Regions from separate parts of the Streptomyces sp. NBC_01571 genome, predicted to be linked through region 2. Evidence: riboswitches for the same ligand, from Rfam matches in the RefSeq annotation. Region 2 holds a riboswitch; each other region holds the start of a gene.

Region 1 (2,254 bases), 7.1 Mb from region 2:
GGTCGCCGCCGTCCTGCTGGCCGGCGGCACTCCGGGCAAGCGGTTCGCCCTGCCGGGCGCCCGGGTGCTGATCCGTCAGCCCTCGCTCCCGGGACCGGTCCAGGGGCAGGCGAGCGATCTGGCCCTCCAGGCAGCGGAGTTGACGCGCACTCGGAAGCTGCTGGAGGACATGCTCGTACGGCACACGGGGCAAAATCCCGAACAAGTCGCCGCCGACATCGAGCGGGACACGATTCTGGACGCGCAGGCCGCGCTGGCGTACGGGCTGGTGGACGGGATCATCCCGAGCCGCAAGAACTCGCGCACCGCGCCCGGTGCGGGGAACGCCACACCCGACGCGAGGTGATCCGCCGATGGTGCCCGAACTGCCTCCGCTGCCCGCACTGACACACGCCGAGGCCGAGCTGATAGACCGCTACCTCGACGTGGTCGACCTGGTCGGCCGTATCAACCCGGCCCGCCCGGGAGACACCTATCGCGGGCTGCGCGCCGCCCAGGCACTCGTCGGCAAGGCGACCGCGCTGCGTGACGCCCTGGCCCTGATGCACCAGCGGGGCGAGAGCGAGGTGCACGCGCCGACCCTGGCGCAGGCCCTGCGAGTTCTGGACGGCGAGCGGCGGGCCGCCCGCGTCACCCTGCCGCCCGACTCCGGCAGTTGAGGCGTCCACGCCCGGGCCGACGCTCACGCCGATCTGCGGAGCGCCCGGCCCGGGTTTCAAACGGACCAGTCGGCGTACCCCCCAATGGCGTAGACGCGCGTCCTTCCGGGTGGCCCCGGAAGTTGCGCAACACGCGTAGCCAAAAGGCGGAATGAAACGTTCCGTTGCTGGTAAGGGCGTTGCCGACGTCCCCAAAACCCCTCGAACAGAGGAGTGTCCACCCGAACGGGTGAGTGGTGAGTAACCCCACAAATCACCGGTTCCGCTCGGATTTTCCGACACCCATGCGTGAAGATCCCTTCCGACGACAAGCCCCCGCCACACCGGCGGGGCGGTCCGGGCGGACGCCGAGTCCTGCCGCCGCCCGGATGACCGGTCGACAGATGTGCATCGGCAGGAGTGGAGGACCCAGCAAGACGGGCCGCCGGAGAGATCCGGGCGGTCCTTGGGGTGAAGCCGCGTACGCGGCCGGGCTACTTCGCCAGCCCGAATCCGACAGGTCATCCTTCACAGGCGGTTGACGAAGGGTTGCGCATGACTGCGCTGAATCGTGTCCCGTCGCTGTTGACCCGGGCCGGTACGGCCTCGGCTCTGACCATCGCCGCCGTGGGCGGCAGCCTGGTGGTCCCTGGCGTCGCAGCCGACGCCGAGGCGGCCACACCGGCCACGAGGGCACTCCAGGTCGCGGCATCCAAGAAGGGCGCCCCGTACAAGTACGGTGCCACCGGGCCGCGCCGCTTCGACTGCTCCGGGCTCACCCTGTACTCGTACAAGAAGGCGGGCAAGAAACTGCCTCGTACGGCCGCGGGGCAGTACAACAAGAGCCACCACATCTCCGCCTCGCACCGCAAGGCCGGTGACCTCGTGTTCTTCCACTCGGGCCGGAACGTGTACCACGTCGGCATCTACGCCGGGAAGGGAAAGATCTGGCACTCCCCGAAGAGCGGGGAGGTCGTGAAGCTCCAGAAGATCTGGACGAGGAGCGTCTGGTACGGCCGGATCAGCTGAACCTGACCGGGTGGGGCGGCGGCGCCGGGGCCGCCGCCCCCGGGGGCACGAACCCTGGAGGCCCTCAGGCCGTCAGGGGCTCCAGGAGGAGCACCAGGCCGAGCACCGCGAGCGCGCTCCCGGTGACCGCCTCCACGGCGCGGGCGGCCCGCGGCCCGCGCAGCCACCGGCCGAGCCGGTCGACCAGCAGGGTGACCGCCGGGAACCACACCAGGGCGAGGGCCACCACGATCAGGGCCAGCACCAGGGTGCGGGGCATCGCGGGGCTGCCCGCGGGCACGAACTGCGGCAGCAGGCTCAGGAACGTGATCGGCGCCTTCGGGTTGAGCGCGTTGGTGACGAAGCCCTGCCGCAGCGGCCGGCTCCCCTCCCCCGGCACGCCGGGCCCGGCCTCGCCGGGCGGCGTCCCGCCGGACACCGCCGAGCGCTCCCGGTCCGGCTCCCGGTCGCGCCGCCGTCGCAGACCGCCCAGAGCCCGCGCACCGAGGTACAGCACGTAGCCGCCGCCGAGGAGCTGCAGCGTCCGGAACAGCGCGGGCACGGCCGCGAGGACGGCGGCGACGCCGGCGACGGCCAGCGCCGTGTGC
Region 2 (2,254 bases):
GGGGCCGGGGTCGCCGACGCCTTCGGTGAAGCTGTCCCCCACCGCCACGTACGACCCGATCACTGCTCTGTTGTCACTCTTCGAATCGTCTGCCACAGCGAGCCATGATTCACCTTGGGATGTGAGCTACGCGACCGTAGGAATGGGTTGACGGGTGGTGAGATAAGCCACTCATAAAGACCGGTGAAATCCGGAATAGGGCTCTTTCAGGCGTGGTTGAACAGCCTCCACGCCTGAAGTACGTGATCCGGAAGCGACGCCCACCCGCACCGGCGGGACACCGCGGGCCGGACCCCGGGATAGTGGGGTCCGGCCCGCTGGACGTGTGGGAGCGTCAGCCGACGACGACCCCGTGCGAGCGCAGGTACGCGACCGGGTCCAGGTCCGAGCCGTAGTCCGGCGTCGTGCGGATCTCGAAGTGCAGGTGCGGACCGGTGACGTTGCCGGTCGCGCCGGAGACGCCGACCTGCTGACCCTCGGTCACGGTCTGCCCCGCCGCGACGGTGAGCGCGGACATGTGGGCGTACTGCGAGTACCGGCCGTCTGCGTGCTGGATGACGACCTGGTTGCCGTACGCGCCGCCCCAGCCGGCCGAGACGACGGTGCCCGCGGCGACGGACCTGACCGTGGTGCCGGTCGGGACCACGAAGTCCACACCGGTGTGGTAGCCGCTGGACCACATGCTGCCGGGCACCTTGTAGCCGGTGCCGATGATGGCCCCCTGGACCGGCAGGGTGTAGCCCGCGTCGACGGCCGGGGTGGCTTTGGCCGCGGTGGTCTTGGCCGCGGCGGTCCGGGTGGCGGTGGACGCGGACGGCTGCGTGGCGCCCTGCCCCTCGATCGTGAGCTTCAGACCGGGGCGGATCACCGTCGGATCGGCGCCGACGACCGCGCGGTTGTCGGCGTAGAGCTTCTTCCAGCCGCCGCTGACGTGCTGCCGGTCGGCGATCTTCGCCAGCGTGTCGCCGGCCTTCACGACATAGGTCTTCGCCGCGGCGGTCCCGGCAGGTGTGGAAACCGTCGTGATCCTCTGCACGGCGGACGGGACCGCGGCCGCCGGGGCCGCGGCATGGGCGCAGACGGCCCCCATCAGCGGCAGTGCGAGCGCGGCACCACCGGTGCCGGCCACGGCGATCGCGCGGGGCAGACGCAGGAATTTGGGGCGACGGTGCTTACCCTTCGCGGGCATGGCGCATTTCCTCTCCGGCGCCTGCGAGGTGAGCTGTCGGGTGCGGACTGGAGATGTCCGGCCGCGCGGCAGCGCGGCTGTACCCCTAGCCGTTCCGGAGACCGGAACAGGCGCTGTACCTGTGGATCCCCCGCTCCTGCCGCGTTCGGGTGAGTGCGGATTCCGGGCGGCGGCAGGATTGGGCGTCCGTCCGGATTGAGGGCGAACGTAGGCGAGAGAAGAGCGCGTCGACAACTGTCCGCGATCCCCGCGCGCACCCATTTCATGATCGATGCCCGAATTGCCCGTCACCCTCCGTGCACGGCGATCTCTCCGACCCGGCAATCCGCGCGGCGGTGCGGGCACATGGAGGAAGGAGCGCCGCCACGCATCGTCACGCATATGACGCTGCTCACGCACGTCATCCCATGTAGCCATATTCCCGGGCCAGTTATGCCTAAAGTGACAACTGGCACAAAGCACCGATATGGGACGAAGTCGGATGAACACGGCAGCGAGATCCCCACGCGGTCCCGTGTGCGGTCCGTGGTGCAACAGCACCGCATCCCGATGCACTTCACCTGTTTCACCCGTCCGTGCGGACCGAGTGCGCCCGGCTCGGCAGCGCCTGTGGACAACTCATTGCCCGAGGAACCCATGTCGTATCGTCGAGAGGCGATTCCCGTCGGCGAGCAACGACGAGCTGTGCCGACGGCCCTATGGGAGGAGCCCCCGTGACGCAGCAGGTCCCGTCGACCGAGCCCGAGCTGGCCGGAGTGCGCAACTTCCGAGACGTGGGCGGCCTGCCCACCGTGGACGGCCGACGGGTGCGGACCGGGCGGCTGTTCCGCAGTGGTCACCTCGCGCACGCCACAGCGGAGGACGCCGTGTTCCTCTCCTCCCTGGGCCTGCACACGATCTTCGACTTCCGCAATGCCTCGGACCAGAAGCTGGAGGGGCCGGACGTCGAGCTGCCCGGTGTACGGAACGTGAACCTTCCGCTGACGGACCCGGCCGACGGCAGCGAGTTCTGGAAGATGGTCCGCGACGGCGAGCTCGACCAGCTCCGTGCCCACCTCGGAGACG
Region 3 (2,254 bases), 2.8 Mb from region 2:
GTGATGCCGCACCCGACGCTTCCCGCGGTACGGGTCGGACGCCGTGACGACCTCTGGACGGAGCCGATCAGCAAGGTGCTGCTGCGCCACCCGCTGCTGTCCGACGACGAGTTGGCCGCGGCGGCCAGGGGGGTGGTGGGTTCTCTGGCCACCGTCACCATGTCGGGGCCCGGCACGGTCGAACTCCAGCCATGCGGGGTGACCAAGGCGACGGGGCTGGCTCTCGCCGCCGCCCATCTCGGGCTGGCCTCCGAAGCCACCGTCGCCTTCGGTGACATGCCCAACGACATCCCCATGTTCGACTGGGCCGCCCACGGGGTCGCCATGGCCAACGCCCACCCAGAGCTCAAGGCGGTGGCCGACGAGGTGACGCTGTCGAACGAGGACGACGGGATCGCGGTGGTACTGGAGCGGTTGTTCCCGCTCTCCGCTCCGTAGCCCCGATTTCCCGGGGCCTCGGTTTGCCGTGGGCCCGGTTTCCCGGGGTCCTGGCTTCCGGGGGCGCCGGATGTCCGGTCCGGCGCCCCGGTTGCGTGGCGTCCGGTCAGTAGGCGCCGTTGACGTTGTCGATGGAGCCGTACTTCGCCGCCGCGTAGTTGCAGGCGGCGGTGATGTTCGCGACCGGGTCGTAGGAGTCCCACGACGTGCCGGCCACGTGGTAGGCCTTGAACGTGGGGTCGATGACCTGGAGCAGGCCCTTGGAGGGGATACCGGCGGCGGCGTTGGAGTCCCAGTTGTTGATGGCCTTGGGGTTTCCGGAGGACTCCCGCATGACGTTGCGGTGGATGCCGTTGTACGTGCCCGGGATTCCGTTCTTGGCCATGATGTCCAGCGACTGCTTGATCCAGCCGTCGAGGTCATTCGTGTACGTCTTCGCGGCGGCCGTGGTCTTGGCGGCCGTGGTCTTGGCGGCCGTGGTCTTGGCGGCCGTGGTCTTGACCGTCGTGGTCTTGGCGACCGCTTCCGTGACCTTTGTCGACTTTGCGATGTTCTGGACGGTTTGCGTCCCGACCGTCAGGGTGAGGCCCGGACGGAGCGCCGACGGGTTGGGGCCGATGACCGCGCTGTTGGCCTCGTAGAGCTTCTTCCAGCCGCCGCTGGAGGGGTACTTCCGCGCGATCTTGGCCAGGGTGTCGCCCGTGACCACCTTGTACGTGACGAGCTTGACGTCGGAGGCGCCCGTGGCGGCCTGTGCGCAGGTGGCGCCCAGGAGCGGGAGGGCGAGTACCGCCGCGCCCGTGCCCGCAGCGAGAATGCCGCGGACGAGGGTGCTGCGGGTCTTCGGGTGGCAGTGTCTACCTGCTGCGGCCATGACGTGTTCCTCTCCGGCGCCTGCGAGGTGAGCTGTCGGGTTCGGGCGGGAGCTGCCCGGCCGCACGCTGAGTGCGACTTCACCCCTAGCCGTTCCGGACTTCGGATCGGCGGCTTACCTGGGTCCCCCGCTCCTGCCGTGCGTGTGTGGTCGGGTGTGGGTTTCCGGTCGGCGGCAGGATTGGGCGATCCGTCCGGAGTGACGTGAAGGTATGCGAGAGCACATGTCCGGAACAAGCCTTGATGTCGCGGTGTAGATCGTTTTCACCAGGACATAAGGGCAGATGAATTGCCCGATTAATCCGGAATGCTTCGCTCAACTTGGCTTATGCAAACGGGTAGTCGCTCGGCGGGGCTGCGGAGTAGATGACCTTCGGGCGTGACCCAACTCACTCCATGCCGCAGGAATAAAGCGGCAATGAAGGCAAGTCGGGCATATAAGGCGCGGATAAGAGGCCGCTGAGTCCCCGATCGGAGCCGGGCGCACCGCTCGTAGGGACGGGTCCGTGGCGGGGTCCCCGTGGGGGAGCCGGTCCCCGTCGGGCCTGAAGTGGAGCCTGTGGAGACGGTGTTCGGGAAATTCGTGCCGCTTCATGTCGGGATGAAGGTCGAACTCAGGCTCTGTGTATGGCCTGTTGATCCCGACCACCGCTTCCGCCCCGGTGCTGCCGAGGCGGGCGACCGTCTCCCGGCCACCCGTGGAAGCGGGCGGGCGTCCCTGCCGGGGTTCGTCAGGAATTCAGCGGTCCGCGCTCCGCTCCGCGGGATCGCCGATGGCGCCGCCGGGGCCCTGTCCCGTCGTGCGCGGGATCCTCCGCTCCCATGTCCGATGGAAGACCACCTCGTCGCCGTCCTTGCAGACCAGCTCGCTTGAGGTGATGAAGTCCCGTGTGTCGCAGGTGACTTCGGAGCGGACCTCGATCCTCGCGTCCCAGGCCGGTTC

Evidence for each region. A riboswitch is a leader RNA that binds a small molecule or an ion and turns the genes downstream of it on or off. The one in region 2 is predicted to bind cyclic di-AMP.
Region 1: another riboswitch for cyclic di-AMP. It lies ahead of OHB41_RS07635 (C40 family peptidase); the one in region 2 lies ahead of OHB41_RS39530 (LysM peptidoglycan-binding domain-containing M23 family metallopeptidase).
Region 3: another riboswitch for cyclic di-AMP. It lies ahead of OHB41_RS27160 (LysM peptidoglycan-binding domain-containing protein); the one in region 2 lies ahead of OHB41_RS39530 (LysM peptidoglycan-binding domain-containing M23 family metallopeptidase).

The regions. Positions count from the first base shown of each region.
Region 1 is NZ_JAPEPZ010000001.1:1,683,217-1,685,470, forward strand. Features, by position in the region: gene OHB41_RS07625 (ATP-dependent Clp protease proteolytic subunit) at 1-346, shown strand, start outside; gene OHB41_RS07630 (hypothetical protein) at 354-659, shown strand; cyclic di-AMP (ydaO/yuaA leader) riboswitch at 1,027-1,190, shown strand; gene OHB41_RS07635 (C40 family peptidase) at 1,194-1,667, shown strand; gene OHB41_RS07640 (LysE family translocator) at 1,732-2,254, opposite strand, start outside.
Region 2 is NZ_JAPEPZ010000001.1:8,830,415-8,832,668, reverse strand. Features, by position in the region: gene OHB41_RS39535 (SGNH/GDSL hydrolase family protein) at 1-63, opposite strand, end outside; gene OHB41_RS39530 (LysM peptidoglycan-binding domain-containing M23 family metallopeptidase) at 335-1,189, opposite strand; cyclic di-AMP (ydaO/yuaA leader) riboswitch at 1,193-1,351, opposite strand; gene OHB41_RS39525 (tyrosine-protein phosphatase) at 1,903-2,254, shown strand, end outside.
Region 3 is NZ_JAPEPZ010000001.1:6,007,640-6,009,893, forward strand. Features, by position in the region: gene OHB41_RS27155 (HAD family hydrolase) at 1-438, shown strand, start outside; gene OHB41_RS27160 (LysM peptidoglycan-binding domain-containing protein) at 545-1,312, opposite strand; cyclic di-AMP (ydaO/yuaA leader) riboswitch at 1,335-1,443, opposite strand; gene OHB41_RS27165 (CocE/NonD family hydrolase) at 2,051-2,254, opposite strand, start outside.